One region of the Ochrobactrum sp. Marseille-Q0166 genome, then DNA from elsewhere that is predicted to be linked to it. Evidence: riboswitches for the same ligand, from Rfam matches in the RefSeq annotation. Region 1 holds a riboswitch; the other holds the start of a gene.
What was found. A riboswitch is a leader RNA that binds a small molecule or an ion and turns the genes downstream of it on or off. The one in region 1 is predicted to bind cobalamin.
Positions count from the first base shown of each region.

Region 2: it holds a riboswitch for cobalamin, as region 1 does, so the genes downstream of both, metE (5-methyltetrahydropteroyltriglutamate--homocysteine S-methyltransferase) here and H5024_RS05975 (TonB-dependent receptor) in region 1, are expected to answer to the same signal.

Region 1 covers NZ_JACJUO010000001.1:1,259,285-1,264,105, reverse strand. The annotation lists gene H5024_RS05985 (iron ABC transporter permease) at 1-208, opposite strand, end outside; gene H5024_RS05980 (ABC transporter substrate-binding protein) at 201-1,040, opposite strand; gene H5024_RS05975 (TonB-dependent receptor) at 1,054-2,919, opposite strand; cobalamin riboswitch at 3,060-3,286, opposite strand; gene H5024_RS05970 (ABC transporter permease) at 3,383-4,495, opposite strand; gene rbbA (ribosome-associated ATPase/putative transporter RbbA) at 4,497-4,821, opposite strand, start outside.
Region 2 covers NZ_JACJUO010000002.1:377,761-382,581, forward strand. The annotation lists gene H5024_RS12895 (nucleoside-diphosphate sugar epimerase/dehydratase) at 1-1,434, opposite strand, end outside; cobalamin riboswitch at 1,798-2,053, shown strand; gene metE (5-methyltetrahydropteroyltriglutamate--homocysteine S-methyltransferase) at 2,145-4,475, shown strand; gene H5024_RS12905 (DUF922 domain-containing Zn-dependent protease) at 4,509-4,821, opposite strand, start outside.

The DNA.
Region 1 (4,821 bases):
CACCGATCAGTAATGCGAGCAAAGCACGCGGCAGACGGATCTCGCGCATAACCAGCACGATTACATCGCCCTTCCCGGTTAATAGCGCCCGAATACTTTCGCCGGCGCTGATGGAGGCTGGTCCAACCAGCAGCGAGAGCACAAACAGCACCAGAACCATCAAGCCGAGAATAACAAGCAGCAGATAAAAACGACCAGTTTCAGTCACGTGCAGCCTCCGCGAGCTTCGCAACAGCTTCAATACTGAACGGCCCGCCACATACTGTCAGATTATCGTTGAGTGCCACGCTTCGCGTATTCCCTTCAAGCGCACGCAGTGCCGGATGCTCGAAGTTCTGGAATGCCAAAGCCGGTGGCCTCCCGCGCGATCCACGCACCAGAATATCGGGCTTTTCCATGACAAGCAGTTCCAGCGGTAACATAGCCGAGCCACGAACGCCCGCCTTATCGGCAATATTATCAAGCCCGGCCAGACGGATCGCGTCATCAATTAGCGTGCCGCGCCCCGCCGTGTAATTATTCGCATAATAAAGCGCAACGGTCTGTTTATGCTCCGGCTTTTGGATGGCTGAAAGCGCTGCATCCATTTTGGCAATTTGCTGCGCCGCTTCGGTTTCCTTTCCGAGCAATTCGCCCATACGTTTCATATGCGCCTTGATATCCTCAAAGGAGCGTGCAGGCGCAAATTCCTCTACCCGAATACCCAAATCCCGCAATAATCCGACTGTCGCACGCGAAGAAAATGTGCCTGCCAATACCAGATCAGGTTTCATGAGGAAGACTTCCTCAGCCTGCCCATGGTTGACCGGCAACTCACTTGCCCTCTCCGTCATCACAGAGAGGAGCGGATCACGCGAAAGATACGATACTGACTGCAACTGCGTGGCATCTGCCAGCGACATCGCCAATTGATCTGTGCAGACATTGATCGACACCACACGCTTGGGCAGTCCATCCGCGTGAGCGGTATGAAACACAGCGAGAAACAGGCCGACCAGAAGGCCAAACCTGCTTTTCCATAATCTGGACTGCGTATTCATGTTGCGCATCTCGTCAGAAATTCCGCGTCAACCCAATATTGAAGCTGCGCCCCGGAGCATTATAGCCGGATGTTGTCTGGTAATCCTTGTCGAAGATATTCTCCACCGAAAGCTTCAGCTGCGACTGCATGTCGATGTCATACAGTGCGATGAAATCCGCCGTAACGTAAGGATCAAGCTTCTTGGTATTCGAGGCAGTTGTGTAGCGCGAACCGCCATAAAGCAACCGAGCCGTTAGATCGAGCTTATCAACCGGCTTGAAATTCACTTCAGCCGTAGCCTTCACCCGCTCACGATATGGAAGATCGCTATCGTTCTCCTCATCAATTGGCTTCTTGAGGTCGAGTGAGCCTTTCGCTGCCCACATCTCGTTGAAGCTATGAGACAGTGTTGCTTCAAAACCCGTCACTTCTGCACGCGCGATATTGTAGGGCAGATAGGACGGCGCCGTACTCATAATCGCATCACGAAGCCAAGTCTTATAGAAAGCCAGATCAAGACTTGTATCGATGGACGGCTGCCAATTCAGACCAATCTCGTAAGACCTCGATTTTTCCGGCTGCAAATCAGGATTCGCATAGCCGGGATAGTAAAGCTCATTGAAGGTAGGCGCACGAAAGCCGGTGCCGAACGACGAACGCAGCACGAGATCCGGCAGAATTTCGTAGCTCGCGCCAAGATTATACGTAACGATATCGCCAAACTGCTCATTATAGTCGTAGCGCACACCACCATCAAAGCGCAGCGCTTCATATTCAAGCGAATATTGGCCGAATACGGCAGCCAGATCTCGACTTGTTTTGGCATAGTCGGTCGTCGCATTCACTTCCTCGCGGTAAGCTTCAACGCCACCTGTCACGACATGGGAAAAATTACCGGTTTCAAACTGCTTTTCCGTCGAGGCAAAGATCCCATAGCGCTTGGTTTCAAACAGATCAGATCCACTAACGCCTTTACGAAAATTTCGGCTGTGATCGAGACCAGAGCTCAACTCGATGGTCGAAGACCAGTCAGCGCTATGATCGATACGTGCGCCCAGCTTGCCGCTGAATGCTGTTGTGTAAGCTTCATTTGCTGAAGGAGCTTTGGCATCATACTGATTACGTCCACGGCTCAGGAGTCCATCGGTATAAATCTTACCCCAGTCAAAATCTTTCGACAGGGAAAAGTTGAACGACCCCTGCAGAAAACCGTCGCGATCCGGCTCATAGCCAAAAGCTTCCGGCGTTGTAAAATTATATCCCTGCGTGCCTGTGACAGCAGCACCAAAAGCATAGTCTATACCATCTTTGCTGCGCCCCTGAAGCGAACCCGAAGCATAACCGCCCCATGGATGGGTTACACCCGTCGTCACACTGCCGCAGAAGGAACGCTCACCACAGGCCCCACCCTGTTTTGTGATAATGTTGATGACGCCCCCCATCGCATCGGCACCATATTGCGAGGAATGCGCACCTTTTGCGATTTCGATCCGATCAATTGAACTGAGCGGAATATTGGAAAGCGCTGTAGCACCCGTCGTGGCCGAAGCAGTTCGCACGCCATTGACCAGTACCACTGTCTGTTTCGATGACATGCCGCGAATATAGAGACTGGAAGATGATCCCTGCCCGCCATTGGTGGTGATCGAAATTCCCGGATAGTATTGAAGCAGCGATTGCAGATCGGGCGCTGCTGATCGATCGATTTGGTCGCGATCAATGACCGTGACAGATGAAGTGGAGCGTTGCAACGATGTTGCACGCCTCAACGGTGTGACGACGATCGTATCGAGCACAACACCATCCTGTTCACTCGCCCTCGTTTGGGCCAAAGCGTCCAGCGGCAAAACCGCCAGAACAGTCGATGCGAGGTATGTCGATAGCTTGAGAATATGCATTTATTTCCACTCCCTGCGCGCAAGCGTTGCTTCACCGCAGGTGTCAGAAATCAGGGCGCAAGTACCCCGTATTTGTCCCACGGCAACATTTCACAATGTCACCGCTACGGACGGCCGCGACTGGACACCCCTCGTGTCAGCCATGGGTGACTGGATACGGCAGGTCTCCTGACTTCCGGGTCTTCATCGGTCCTCCGCCTTCCCGAACTTGAATGTTCAGTGGCTATGATCGCAACATACGATCATAGGAGGATGACTCGCCGGTTACAGTTGCGGGGGCAGTCCCGGTCTCGGCTCTTCAAACGAGCCTCACCGTGTTCCCTTTTCATCCATCCTTGCGGACAGAACCGTTTCCTGTGCCGAGCGATAGCAAGGCGAAGGCAAATTATCAACTGCAACAATCTGCCCCATCTGAATCACATTCAGAGAGAAGCAGTATAAATTGTTCAATTATATAGATTTATCACCTCAGGAAGTCGCGGAAACGACGCAAGGCAAAATAGAAAAGAGCACTTCCTATCACAATCATGGCCAGCAATTGCGGCCACACAACACTCAATCCCGCGCCTCGAAACAGCACCGATTGCGCGAGCATTACGAAATGGGTATTGGGTGCCGCCAGCATGATGTTCTGGATAATTTCCGGCATGCTTTCGCGCGGCGTTGTACCACCTGATAGAACCTGCAGCGGTAGCAGAACCAGCATAAGCAAAAGCCCGAACTGCGGCATTGATCCAGCAATCGTTGCGAGGAAGATGCCAAGGCTTGTCGTCGCAAAAAGCTGCAATGCGGCTCCTGCTAAAAACAGAGTCAGCGAACCATTGATCGGTACTGCCAGAATGCCTTGCACAACAACAATCAGCGAAAAGGCCGTTGCCACCAGCACCACCATACCCATCGACCAAACCTTGGATACCATAATCTCAAGTGGCGTCACCGGCATGACCAGCAAATGCTCGATAGTGCCGTGCTCACGCTCTCGAATAAGCGCTGCGCCTGTCAGAATAATTGAAAGCATGGTCACCGATGAGATGACATTGGTGATTGCTCCAAACCAGCCTTTGTTCAGTTCCTGATTGAACCGCGCACGTAAACCTAATCCTACGACCGCTTCTGCATCGCCACGATAGCGATTAACAAACTCGTTCACTTCGCTGGAAACAATCGACTGTACATAACCGCCACCGGTAAAGGCCTGGCTCATGCGGGTTGCATCGATATTCAGCTGTATGGTTGGCGAACGCCCGGCGAGCAGATCGCGCTGAAAGTTTGGCGGGATATTAAGCGCAAACGTATCGAGGCCGGAATCCATCCGCTGATCCATCTCATGAGAGGTGATAAGCTTCGGAGGCACAAAATACGGCGGGTAAAACGCAGTTGTGATACGGCCAGAAACTGGCGACTGATCCTCATCAACGATTGCAATCGCCGCGTTGTTGAGGTTTTCCGGCATAGCTTTCGCAGCCGTATAAATCGCAAGCGTGAAGGCGTAAACGATGAGCAGGAGAAGCATAGGGTCGCGTGCCAGCCCGCGCAGTTCCTTGACCCCAAGCTGGAAAATATTGGAAATCCGCATCTCAGCCCGCCTGTTTTTTGAGAAGTAGAATGCCAAGAATGGTTAGAACCGGTATGGTAATGAGCAGTGGCACAAATGATCCGGCGAGATCGGAAAAGTCCAGCGCCTTCGAAAAAGTCCCGCGCGAAATCGTCACGAAATAAGTCGTCGGATAAATCTTGCCAATAAAGGCACCAGCCCCCTGCAAAGACGAGACAGGGTCGATAATGCCGGAATATTGCACCGCCGGAATGAGCGTCAGCAATGCAGTGCCGAAGATCGCTGCAATCTGGCTATTGATAAAGGTAGAGATCACCAAGCCCATACCAGTTGTTATGATGACATAG
Region 2 (4,821 bases), on a different contig from region 1:
CGGCCCTCCCTGAGCAATTTGCTCACGGAAAAGAGGAACTACAGAACCATTCGAACCTAAAACATTTCCAAATCGAACTGAGTAGAAAAGCTTTGACTGACCGGCAGTTTCAGCCAGCAAACCGTGGTAATAAACAATCAGCTCTGCCCAGCGTTTTGTAGCTCCCATCACATTGGTTGGCCGCACAGCTTTATCTGACGAGATCAGAACCATACGCTTCACATTCGTCGCCAAAGATGCAGCCGCAACATTCACGGTGCCAAAAACATTATTATGGATACCGACCAATGGGTTCTGTTCAACGAGCGGAACGTGCTTGTAAGCTGCGCAATGATAGACCGTGTCTACATTGTGCGCGCGAATAGCTTTTTCAACGCACTTTCGATCCGTCACGGACCCAAGAACAGGAATGACAGGGCAACTTGCAACTTGGCGTAACTGGCGCTCTATCTGATAAAGTGCAAATTCACTGCACTCAAAGAGAACGATACAAGCAGGATTCCATTGCGCAATCGTTTGGCACAAATGACTTCCGATAGAGCCTCCTGCACCAGTAATCATGATACTTCGGCCTTCTACCACTTCACGCAGCAGATCGACGTCAGGTGGAACCGGAGAGCGCCCAAGAAGGTCATCGATCTCTATATTGCGAAGCGCACTGACGAGATATTTTCCTGCCGTTAAATCGGCAATAGGCGGAAGAATACGTGTACTGACCGGAAGTCGCCCAAGAAGACGAGCCAAGGTTTGCCGTTGTTTCTGATCAAGGCCCGGTTCGGATATAACGACTTGCTTAACCCCAAAATTTTCAATCAGCGCCGGAATATTGTCAATGCCATACACCCGTAAACCAACGATATCCATTCCGTTGAGTTCGCCCGCGGGATCGATAAAGCCTATGACCTGCGTATCGCTGTGGCTTCTCAAAGCGGCCGCAAGTTGTCTCCCAGGTTCACCAACTCCGATAATCAGTGCGGTACTGGAATATGCTTTCGCCATCTCGGCGCTGCGCAAAAGCCATTTCGCGCCAAACCTGCTTGCAGAAATAAGGACGGTACTCAACAACCAATATAAAAGCGGAACCGAACGAGGCAAACCAGCTCCGCCATAAGATTCCATAAGAAAAACCAGCGCCACCCAGAAAAGTGCTGCAATTGCCGTGGCCTGAAAGATTGGCCAGATCGCACGTTCAGCCAAATAACGAATGATCGCACGATAGAGACCAAATCGAATAAAAACAGGAACAGCCAATACCGGCGCTATGGCGATCAGAAAAATTTGGGTTGGCGTTGGTATAAACACAAAACCCAAGCGCATAACAAAGGCCAGATAAGCGCTGAGTAATAGCAACAAACAATCGCTCACGAGCAAGATTATCTGCTTACCAAAGCGCGGCAATAATGCCAGTTTTTGCCAAGGCGACCTAAAACTCATACGAATATACCTAGCCCTCTCAAGGCGCATATCCCAAAAATCAGTTATGAAAATTGGGCTGCATTAAACTTTTTTATCGCGATATCAAACGGCTAATAACAACACCCAAACATAAAACGCTTTCAATAGCTGCACCGATATCATGAGTCTTTGAGCGGGACTACATCAATTGAAATTTCAGGCACTTACAAACATTATGTCGCACCTCTTTATTGTAATATTTAATTAAATTGATCTTTTATCAATTGCTATTGCGCTTTTCTTCGAGCTTATCATTTTCAAAGGATGGAACTAGCCATCTCCAGCTATTATAAAGATATAAACATTTCTTTATGCCACATTGACAATTGATGATGCTTCATTCAGACTGAATTGCGTTATGGTTCTTTCGTCAGACTCTCGACGGAAGCTAAGAGGGAAACCGGTGCGCTAAAAACAATACCGGTGCTGCCCCCGCAACTGTAAGCGGCGAGCCCTGATCCATCATGCCACTGGAATGAAAGTTCCGGGAAGGCGGATCAGAGCGCATCCCGAAAACTGTAAAAGGTCTTCGGATAAAGATGCGCTCCAAGGCGCTGACCCGCGAGCCAGGAGACCTGCCATGACAGATAACGTCAACGGGCGGGGTGTCCCGGAATGTCGCAAAGCGGGCGTTCAGCCTATGCTCTTTTGCGTCTCCAACCCCGCCGCCTATATCGGGGTCTATAGATATGTCACGAACAACACTTTCCACCGCCACATTGGGCGTGCCGCGCATTGGGCGTCATCGCGAACTGAAATTCGCTCTTGAAGCCTTCTGGTCCGGGAAATCTTCCGAAGCGGAACTTCTCGCAAATGCAAGGGCCCTACGCGCCGCCAACTGGACCGAACAGCGCGACCGCGGTATTACAAAAATTCCGTCCAACGATTTCTCGCTTTACGACCATGTGCTCGATACTGCCGTGATGGTGGGGGCGATCCCTGCGCGCTATGGCTGGTCAGGCGGCGATGTAACGCTTCAAACCTATTTCGCCATGGCGCGCGGTCGTGAAGGCCAAGCACATGGTGATTGCGGCTGCACCCATCCGCAAGAAGGCGTGACCGCGCTGGAAATGACCAAATGGTTTGATACCAACTATCATTACATGGTGCCAGAACTGACCGATGATCAGAGCTTCGCACTTTCGTCACGGAAGCCGGTGGAGCATTTTCTTGAGGCAAAAGCGCTGGGTATCCACACGCGTCCGGTCATTCTCGGGCCGGTGACCTTTCTTAAGCTGGCAAAATCGACCGCAGCGGGTTTCAATCCGATAGCGCTGCTGCCGAAACTGCTGCCTGTTTACGAAACACTGCTGGAGGAACTGGCGGCAGCCGGAGCAGACTGGGTGCAAATTGACGAGCCATCGCTGGTTCTGGATCTCATTCCCAATGAACGTGCTGCGTTTGAACTCGCCTATCAGCGTTTGAGCGCCGCAAGCCCGGTCAAAATCCTGATTGCCAGTTATTTTGGAGAACTCGGCAACAATCTTGAGACCGCACTTGCGCTACCGGTGGCGGGCTTGCATGTCGATCTTGTGCGCGGGGCAGAACAGCTTGCGGAAGTTGAAAACAAAGCACGCAAAGATCAGGTGCTTTCGCTCGGCGTCATCGACGGTCGCAATATCTGGCGTGCCGATCTCAGCACGATCACCGATCGTATTCAGCCTGTCATCGACAAGCGCGGGTTGGAGAAAATCGAAATCGCACCGTCCTGTTCGCTCCTGCATGTGCCGATTGATCTGGAGCTTGAAACAACCCTTGATGAAGAGCTGAAAAGCTGGCTCGCATTCGCAGCGCAGAAGATCGACGAGCTTTCCATCGTCGGACGCGCACTGGCATCCGGCAAAAGCACTGTTCTTTCTGAACTCAAAGCAGCCAGCGACGCGCTCGGCAGCAGAGCCCGATCACCCCGCGTGCATAATGCAGCCGTTAAACAGCGGATTGCGAATATCACCGAGGCGCAGAAAAGCCGCCAGAGTGCTTTTGCAAAACGTCAGAAATTGCAAAATGCAAAGCTTGACCTTCCCGCCTTCCCAACCACCACAATCGGCTCTTTTCCGCAGACGCCGGAAGTGCGCAAAGCCCGCGCGGCACACATCAAGGGCGAGATCAGCAACGCGCAATATGAAGGTTTTATTCAGCGGGAGACCGAAGTCGCTATCCGCTGGCAGGAAGAAATTGGTCTCGATGTGCTCGTTCATGGCGAGTTTGAACGCAACGACATGGTGCAATATTTCGGCGAGCAGCTTGCGGGCTTTGCTTTCACCAAGCACGCATGGGTGCAAAGCTATGGCTCACGCTATGTCCGTCCGCCCATCATTTTCGGCGATGTTTCGCGTCCGGAACCGATGACGGTGGCATGGTGGAAATATGCACAATCGCTGACCGACAAGCCGGTCAAGGGCATGTTGACGGGGCCGGTCACGATCCTCAACTGGTCATTCGTCCGCGACGACATCCCGCGCTCGGCAAGCTGCCGTCAGATTGCGCTCGCCATTCGTGACGAGGTACACGATCTTGAAGTTGCAGGCGCCGCCATGATCCAGATTGATGAGGCGGCACTGCGAGAAGGTCTGCCGCTGCGCCGTTCCGACTGGGCGCATTATCTTGACTGGGCCGTCGAATGTTTTCGCCTCTGCTCCACCGGCGTTGCCGATCAAACGCAGATCCACACCCACATGTGTTATTCGGAATTCAACGACATCATCGCGGCAATTGCCAATATGGATGCCGATGTGATTTCGATTGAAACCTCGCGCTCACGCATGGAACTGCTCGAGGCCTTCAAGACCTTCAAATATCCCAACGAAATCGGGCCAGGCGTTTACGACATCCATTCGCCGCGCGTTCCGAATGTCGATGAGATGGCCGATCTCCTGCAGCTTGCCCGCAGGCAGCTTTCTGATGCGCAACTATGGGTCAATCCCGATTGCGGCCTCAAAACCCGCAAATGGGATGAGGTTCGCCCTGCCCTCATCAACATGGTGACAGCAGCGAAAGCGCTTCGCGCTGAACGAGCTTAGTAATGCAAGCCTGCGCCGGAAGTCCGGCGTAGGCTACCCTCCGTTCACAAGCGCCAGAATAAGCTGTTCAACATTGCCGCCCGACCCCATTTCAACACGGTCGAAGTCACGGCCCTGCTGACGCTGAACGGCGACCAGCGCATTGATACGGTTAATCAGTTCGCGGCGCATTTTCTGGCATTTCGGATCGTTGGGGATGGAAAGCCCAACCGTTGTGCGGACAATCTCGCGCGTCATGTCCTTGGCTGTTTCACCGTGCACAAGTTCATGCTTATAGATGCCATCATAAAAGCGTTCCCAGTTTTCTTTTACTGGGGAGGAAAGCTTCTGTGAGGGCTTCGGCAGC